Regions from separate parts of the Pigmentiphaga aceris genome, predicted to be linked through region 1. Evidence: predicted binding sites of a transcription regulator. Region 1 holds the regulator's gene; the other holds the start of a gene.
The links. The regulator FNR, encoded in region 1, switches genes on or off when oxygen is low (the NO sensors DNR and NnrR bind a similar motif). The targets are predictions, from matches to a motif close to TTGATNNNNATCAA.
Positions count from the first base shown of each region.

Region 2: FXN63_RS22630 (universal stress protein) is a predicted target of FNR. The motif match lies at 1,382-1,395, and genes of this name have one in related genera.

Region 1 covers NZ_CP043046.1:1,332,018-1,336,232, forward strand. Annotated here, with positions in the region: gene FXN63_RS05580 (PepSY-associated TM helix domain-containing protein) at 1-852, shown strand, start outside; gene FXN63_RS05585 (ribbon-helix-helix domain-containing protein) at 837-1,205, opposite strand; gene FXN63_RS05590 (DJ-1/PfpI family protein) at 1,277-1,858, opposite strand; gene fnr (fumarate/nitrate reduction transcriptional regulator Fnr) at 2,040-2,792, opposite strand; gene hemN (oxygen-independent coproporphyrinogen III oxidase) at 2,886-4,215, shown strand, end outside.
Region 2 covers NZ_CP043046.1:5,239,818-5,244,032, forward strand. Annotated here, with positions in the region: gene FXN63_RS22625 (Zn-dependent hydrolase) at 18-1,289, shown strand; gene FXN63_RS22630 (universal stress protein) at 1,509-1,940, shown strand; gene FXN63_RS26925 (hypothetical protein) at 2,060-2,407, opposite strand; gene gcvP (aminomethyl-transferring glycine dehydrogenase) at 3,947-4,215, opposite strand, start outside.

The DNA.
Region 1 (4,215 bases):
CTGAAAAATCTGCTGCCTGTGATCCACCGGCTGCACACCTCGTTATTGGCCGGCTCGACCGGTGAATGGGTGCTGGGCGTGGTGGCCTTGCTCTGGACGCTGGACTGTTTCATTGGCGCATTTCTGACCTTCCCCGCGCGGGCAGCAAAACGGCGCGCGGGTGGCCCGGCCAAGTCGTGGTTGGCGCGATGGCGCGCTGCGTGGGCATTGCGCGTCAGCAGCCGTGGCTACAAGCTGGGCTTCGATCTGCACCGGGCGTCCGGCCTGTGGTTGTGGGTGTTGCTGCTGGGCATGGCCTGGAGCAGTGTCGCCTTCAACCTGCCAGCGGTATACCGACCGGTGATGGGGGTCTGGTTGGATCAGCAGCCCGACCTTCGCCGCGCGCTCAGGCAGTCTGCGTCTGGATCAAAGACGAGCATGGACTGGGAGCAAGCCCTGACGCAAGGGCGTCGTCACATGGCGACCATGACGGAGGAAAAGCAGCTTGGGATCGTTGGCGAACATTGGCTGGCTTTCGATCCGCGCGCCAATCTCTATCGTTACACCGTGCGCAGCACGCAGGACATCCGCGACAAGACGGGTAGCACCCACGTGTTCTTCGATGCCGCAGACGGAAAGCTGCGCGGTGTTCAGTTACCCACCGGTGGCGTGGCGGGCGACACCGCGACCCTGTGGCTGACCAGCCTGCACATGGCGGCGCTATGGGGATGGCCGTTGCAATTGGCGGTGTCGATACTGGGGATCGTGGTCGTTGTCTTGAGCGTGACCGGGTGGATCATCTGGCGTCGAAAACGGCAGGCGCGCACCACGCGTCCGGTGCACGCTGCCCCTCGTGCTCAAGCTGCGCGGTGAGCCTCGGCAGCTTGCATTGCCTCTGCCGGTTCAACCGCGCCTGTGGACGCGATGGCCCGTCGCCAGACCTCGCGCCCATCCATGCTGGCATCGGCTTTCAATGCCATGTACCGCAGGCAGCTGACCCGCAGGAACGACGTGAAATTGGTGGTCTCGCCGCGGAACGCGTAGACCTCTTCAAACAGCTTGGCGATCAGCTGGTTGGTGGTCATGCCGTTCTCATTGGCCAGCTCGGTGAGCGTCTGCCAGAACAGGTTTTCCAGCTTGATGCTGGTGACCGCCTTCATGATGCGGATCGAACGCGTGCGCGATTCGTAAAGAATCGGGTCGGTGTGCGAGTAGATGCTGCACATGGGAAGCCATCTCCTTGAGCGTCACACCCGCCGCCGGAACAGTCCGGCGGCGCGGCGGCGCACGCTGAGTTTTACAGCGTGATCTTGGTGCCCAGCAAGGCCAGGAATTGTCCGATCCATGCCGGGTGTGCCGGCCATGCGGGCGCGGTCACCAGGTTGCCGTCGGTGTAGGCACCGTCGATCGGCACGTCAACGAATTCACCGCCCGACAGACGCACTTCCGGCGCGCAAGCCGGGTAGGCCGAGCTTTTGCGACCCTTCAGCACGCCGGCTGCGGCCAGCAGTTGCGGGCCGTGGCAGACGGCTGCGATGGGCTTGTTGGCATCGGCAAAGTGTTTGACGATTTCCAGCACGCGCGGGTTCAGGCGAATGTACTCGGGGGCGCGGCCGCCCGGGATCAGCAGCGCGTCATACGAAGCCGGATCGACATCGGCGAAGCTGGCATTGAGCGTGAAGTTGTGGCCGCGCTTTTCGCTGTAGGTCTGGTCGCCTTCGAAGTCGTGGATGGCGGTGCGGATCTGATCGCCCTTGGCCTTTTCCGGGGCCACGACATCGCACTGGTGGCCTACGGCGGCGAGCGCCTGGAACGGGACCATCAGTTCGTAGTCTTCGACGTAATCGCCGGCCAGGAAAAGAATGCGTTTGGCTGCCATGTCCAATCTCCAGAATGCGCCCGCTTGAGGCGGACGTCAGGGTGGAGGCGCAAGAGCCTGCGCCTCGGGGGCGTGTCCCCCCGGCAGGAAGTATCCGCCCGCTGTGGGGGCGGGCGGGTAGCACCGGGGTGCTACATGCGCATGCAGACGGCTAGTGTTTTCCGCAATGCAAACCGCTGGCTCAAGCGTGCGTGCCGACCATCTGGCGCAACTTCTCTGGCTGCTCGATACGGATGTGGCGCTGGTTCACCGAGATCAGTCCTTCCTCGGCAAACTTCGAGAAGGTGCGGCTGACGGTCTCAAGCTTGAGGCCCAGATAGCTGCCGATTTCTTCGCGTGTCATGCGCAGCACCAGTTCGCTGCCCGAGAATCCGCGTGCCCGCATGCGGGTCACCAGGTTGAGCAGGAAAGCGGCCAGACGTTCCTCGGCGCGCATGCTGCCCAGCAGCAGCATCACGCCGTGGTCGCGCACGATTTCGCGGCTCATCAGGCGGTGGAAGTGCTGTTGCAGGGTGGTGCACTCGCGCGACAGCTCTTCAAGGCGGTCGTACGGAATCACGCAGACTTCGGAATCTTCCAGCGCCATCGCGTCGCAGGCGTGTTGTTCACCGCCCATGCCGTCGAGGCCGACGATTTCGCCGGAGATATGGAAACCCGTCACCTGATCACGGCCATCGGCCGTGTTGATGCGTGTTTTGAAGGTGCCGGAGCGAATGGCATAGATCGCGCCGAACTTGTCGCCGTTGCTGAACAGAGGTTTGCCGCGCGGCACGCGTTTGCGATTGGCGATCAGGCGATCGAGGACATCGAGTTCGTCCTCGCGCAAACGGACCGGCATGCAAAGCTCGCGCAGATTGCATTTGGAACAACTGACCTGGACTTCTTTCAAAGCGGGCGGGTCGTGACGCAGGGGTGACGTGGTGGCATCTGACATGTGTTCTCCTGACGCAAGTGTACGGTGTAACGACCTGCAAGCGGGTTGACCTGGATCAAATCACACCTGTAGCCAGTGGGGCAAAGTTGCTGCATGGAACCGATCAGCAATCCCGATCCCACCCGCCAGACGTCCGCGCATCGGGGCGCGGGATTCGTCCCCGACACCGCGCTGCTGGCGCGGCTTGACGCCCCTGGCCCTCGCTATACATCCTACCCCACGGCCGATCGCTTCACGGAAGCCCACGATCTGGACGCCCACCGCCACGCGCTCGCCGTGCGCGGCATCGGTGGTCTTGCCCGGCCGCTGTCGCTGTACGTGCATGTGCCGTTCTGTGAGTCGATCTGCTATTACTGCGCCTGCAACAAGGTTGTCACACGCGACAAGACCAAGGCACGCCGTTACCTGGCCGCCTTGTTCCGCGAGGCCGAACTGACGCGCCAGGCCATGTCGCACACCTCGCCAGTCACCCAGCTGCATCTGGGGGGCGGCACGCCGACTTTTCTGGACGACGATCAGCTTCAGTCGCTGGTCTACAAGCTTGAAAGCCTGCTCCCGTTCGCCGCAAATGCCGAACGTTCGATCGAGGTCGATCCGCGTACGGTCGATGCTGAACGCCTGCATGCGCTGCGCCGCATGGGCTTCAATCGCCTGAGTTTCGGCATTCAGGATTTCGACCGCGATGTGCAGGCAGCGGTGCACCGTGTGCAGTCCGAAGATGAGGTATTCAGCCTGATGGCAGCGGCGCGTGCCGAAGGCTTCGAGTCGATCAACGTAGACCTGATCTACGGTCTGCCCAAGCAGACCCCCGACTCGTTCGTTCGCACGCTGGACACGCTTGCCCGGCTGGCACCCGATCGTGTGGCGGTCTATGCCTACGCGCACCTGCCGGATCGCTTCAAGCCGCAGCGCCGCATTCATGATTACGATCTGCCCAGCGCCAGTGCACGGGTCGCCATGTTGCACAGCGCGATCACCCGTCTGGGCGATGCGGGTTGGGATTACATCGGCATGGACCACTTTGCACGCCCCGATGACGCGCTGGCGATTGCCAAGCGGCAGGGTCGCATGCACCGCAACTTCCAGGGTTACACCACGCAGCCGGACTGTGACCTGATTGCGCTGGGCGTGTCGGCCATCAGCCGCGTGGGCGCCACCTATGCGCAGAATGTGCGCACGCTGGACGAGTATTACGACGCCATCGAAGGCGGCCGCCTGCCGGTGTTCCGTGGCCATGCCATGAGCGCGGACGACCTGCTGCGCCACGCCGTCATCATGGCAATCATGTGCCAGGGCGTGCTGAATTTCGAGGTCATGGACATCTCGTATCTGATCGACTCGCGCCGGCATTTCGCCGAAGAGCTGGCGATGATGGATACCTTCGTGTCCCAGGGTCTGGTCGAAATCGATGAGGAAGGTTTGC
Region 2 (4,215 bases), 2.3 Mb from region 1:
CACATGGAGTGAGACACATGGCAGCGAATCCCGATTTTTCCGCAGTGACCCAGGCAGTGACCGATTTGCGCGTTGACGGCAAACGCCTCTGGGACTCCCTGATGGAGCTGGCCAAGATCGGCGGCACCCCAAAAGGTGGCGTCTGCCGGTTGACCCTGACCGACCTGGACCGCCAGGGCCGCGACCTGTTCATCAGCTGGGTGCGCGAACTGGGCTGCACCGTCCGCATCGACCCGATCGGCAACATCTTCGCGCGCCGGGCCGGCCGCAACCCCGATCTGCCCGTGGTGCAGACCGGTAGCCATCTGGATACGCAGCCAACCGGCGGCAAGTTCGACGGCAACTACGGCGTATTGGCCGGCCTGGAAGTGCTGCGCACCCTGCACGACGCCAACATCGTCACCGACGCCCCGCTGGAAGTCGTGGTGTGGACCAATGAAGAAGGCTCACGCTTCGTGCCCGTGATGATGGGCTCGGGTGTGTTCATCGGCGAATTCACACTGGAACAAGCGCTGAACGCCGTAGACCGCGAAGGCATCTCGGTGCGAGAAGCCTTGAACGCCATCGGCTATGCCGGCACCGACCAGGTGGCAGGCCAGCCCGTTGATGCGTACTTCGAAGCCCACATCGAACAAGGCCCGATTCTGGAAGCCGAAGACACCGTCATCGGTGTGGTTACCGGTGCCCTGGGCCAACGCTGGTACGACGTTGAACTCACCGGCGTCGAAGCCCATGCCGGCCCCACGCCCATGCCGCTGCGCCGCGACGCGCTGCTGGCCGCCGCCGACCTGATTACCACAGTCAACCGCATCGCCAACAACCACGCGCCACACGCACGCGGCACGGTTGGCTACATGAACGTACACCCCAACTCGCGCAACGTGATCCCCGGTGGCGTGACCATGACCGTGGACCTGCGTGCAGGCGACGACGCAACCCTGACCGCGATGGACGCCGAACTGCGTTCCGCCTGCGCCGACCTGAACCGCTTTGGTGTCAGCAGCCAGGTGTCGCAAGTGGTGTACTTCCCGCCGCAGCCCTTCGCCCCGCCGCTGGTCGAAGCCGTGCGCGACGGCGCTGGCGCGCTGGGCCTGTCGGCCATGGACGTGGTCAGCGGTGCCGGACACGATGCGGTCTACATGGCGCGCGTGGCCCCCACGGCCATGATCTTCGTGCCCTGCAAGGACGGCATCAGCCACAACGAGATCGAAGATGCCAAGCCGGAACATCTGGAAGCCGGCTGCAATGTCCTGCTGCATGCGATGCTGGCGCGCGCCAAGGTCAGCTGAAGCGGGATTGGGTTATGCCGATCACGGTGTCACCCTGCCATTGATGCGACATTCAGTGTCTTAAGCTGAAAATAAGCTGAATAAGTTACGACTTGCTTTAGATAAAGACCTGCGTACTGAGGGCAGCTATCCTGCCTTCAGAAGCTGGCCATTCAGGCCAGCAGCCTGCCCCGCAACACCCGCGCACAGGCAGGCCGCAAGTCTTATCAAGGAGCGTCGATGACCAAAATCATTCTTGCCACGGACGGTTCCGAACACAGCCAGGCGGCTGCACACTATCTGGTCAGGAACCCGATTCTGAATCCGCAAGCTGACGTGATCGTGGTTTCCGTTGCCACGCGCCTTCCGCCGCACGTCACCGGTTCGCTGTCTTCGGGCGATGCAAACAGCTGGTACGAAGACGAAAACCGCAAGGCGCTGCAACCGGTCGAAGACATTCTGCGTGCCGGCAATATCCGCTTCAGCTCGGCGGGTTTAAACGGCGTGCCGGAAGATGCGATCGTCGACTATGCAAATGAGGTCAGTGCTGACCTGATCGTGATCGGCACGCATGGCCATGGCGCGCTGCTGAATGCAGTGATGGGGTCGGTGGCGTCGAAGGTGTTGACGAAGAGTTCGGTGCCGGTGTTGTTGATTAAAAAGCCGGGTTGATTTCAGCGCAGCCCTTGGCTGCGCCATGTCGTAGAAGTCAAGTCGAGCGTTGAAGCGGATCGTCCGATTATTAACGCTCGGTCTTGTTCAAAACAGGAGAAAACCGAAATCATTCAGAGTCATTCTTCGGAGCGACAATAAGAATTTATAAAATAATTTATTACTTGATCGATTTTTTCAATCCGGGAAAAATCGGACTTTCGAGCAACATAATCCACCTCCATATCCGGCGGGACTTCTCTGAATATTCTCATGCCAGGTGGACCATCGGGGGGATAGACAATAACCGTCGTTGGAAATTCTTCCTTCACATAGAATTTTCTTCCGTGGTTTTTCATTTCCTCATAAACCCTGAACCCTTGGTAATTTTCCTTCTCAATTGTTCCAAGAAAGTTCTCATTCGAATTTTTCGAGATCGAACCTAGTTGTAACTTGGAATCTGTTCTCGAAAAGTCCTTTCTGCTCATAAGAAAAAATACTCAGGAAACTCTGGAAAATTAATTGCGTCCTCTTTGGAGATTTCAAGCTTCAACCTGACTATATCTCCCAGACCCCCCTCAAAGTTGGCCAATACGAGGTGAGATGGGAATGAGCAGCGGTTCCAAAAAAAATTTTCTGGACGACCTTCTACAGCAGGTTTACTTAAAATCATCCCTAGAAGACAGAAGAAAAAAACAGCTATCAGTACTACTGCCTCCAACACTAGTCTTCTCATAAAATTCCACAGCAAGAAATACTGGTCCGTCGCAAGAGACGCCATTCAACTCATAAAAGCTACAGATCATGCAAGACCTGAGCAATGCAGCATCAGAATTGGTCAGAGAAATAAAGCTGCGGCAAGCGCCCATAAGAAAGCGCTTTCGCGCTGGTTCGGTCGTGCCGCCGGTCTACTTGCTGACCATCAAACCTCGACGTAGCTCTCCAACGGCAGGTAGCCGCAGATCAGATTCCGATCGCCTTACGCGTTATCCACATGCGCCCCCGGCCGCCGTAGTAAGCGTTGGAATCAAATCACTCACGGTCAACCTTATTGCAAATCAACTTAATACGGCTATCTACAATATTATTAATTTCGTAAAACCTCAGAACATCCGACCCCTCTATTACATAAGCAAGCTGGATATTTTCTGAGATGTTTCGGTACACTCGTGCCGTTTGAAGCCCTTCAGATGAAACCATAATTAATGCTGCCGGGCCATCTTTTTTACGTAGTATCTGCTATACCCATCACCTGGAGGCGAAAAATAAAGATCAAAACCAGCAAGATCGGAATCATCAGCAAGATAATAATAATAAAATTTAGAAACCCATCTTCCTTGCGATGAAGCTCTACTTTGCGATGCATCTCGGTGCCATATCAATGCAACTGACAAAGGGAATGATGAAGACCCTTGCATATAATTATCCGAAGCACCTATATTCAATCTAGCAACCTCATCGAATACAGCTCTCAATCCGAACTCTCCAGCTATGCAGCCGTGCCACCTCTGCTGCTCGCTATCACGCTAAAAGATATTTATCAAAACAAAAGAACCTAGCAATAAAAAGGACAACAACAAAAACGTTCTGTTTTTTTGACTTGAACATCTTCACCACCAACAAAGCCATTGACTGCGAACCTACCCAAATACTGCAGATCGCTATCTAAAAGAAAACATATTTTTCTTCTAAAACATATAAAACCGAACAAACCCGGAACACGGTCACAGAAGAAGCTACATTCGTAAAGCGGGTAGGGCAATCTGGCGTCAGAACTCGTCAGTATTTTTTAACCACTCCAGGCTCGGCTCTTTCTCCCCAGAAAACCAATACCCCCCCAAAAAAAATTTTTATTCATGACACAGCAGGTCAAATTTTATTATCTTGATAAATTTTCTTTATTCATAAGCACTGAGTACTCCATCTGATGTCACCTTTCGTGTCATCAATGCTTGAAAACTGACGGACATAAAAAAACCGGCGCTTTCGCGCCGGTTCGGTCGTGCAGCAGGTCTACTTACCGACCATCAGACCTCAACGTAGCTCTCCAACGGCGGGCAGCTGCAAATCAGGTTCCGATCGCCATATGCGTTATCCACACGCGCAACCGGCGGCCAGTACTTGTTCTGACGCAGTGACGCCAGCGGGTAAGCCGCCTGCTCACGCGGGTAGTCATGCTGCCAGTCTGCCGCCAGCAACATCGCTGCTGTGTGCGGAGCATTCTTCAGCACGTTGTCTTCACGGTCACGCTCGCCACGTTCCACCTGGGCGATTTCTTCGCGGATCGCAATCATCG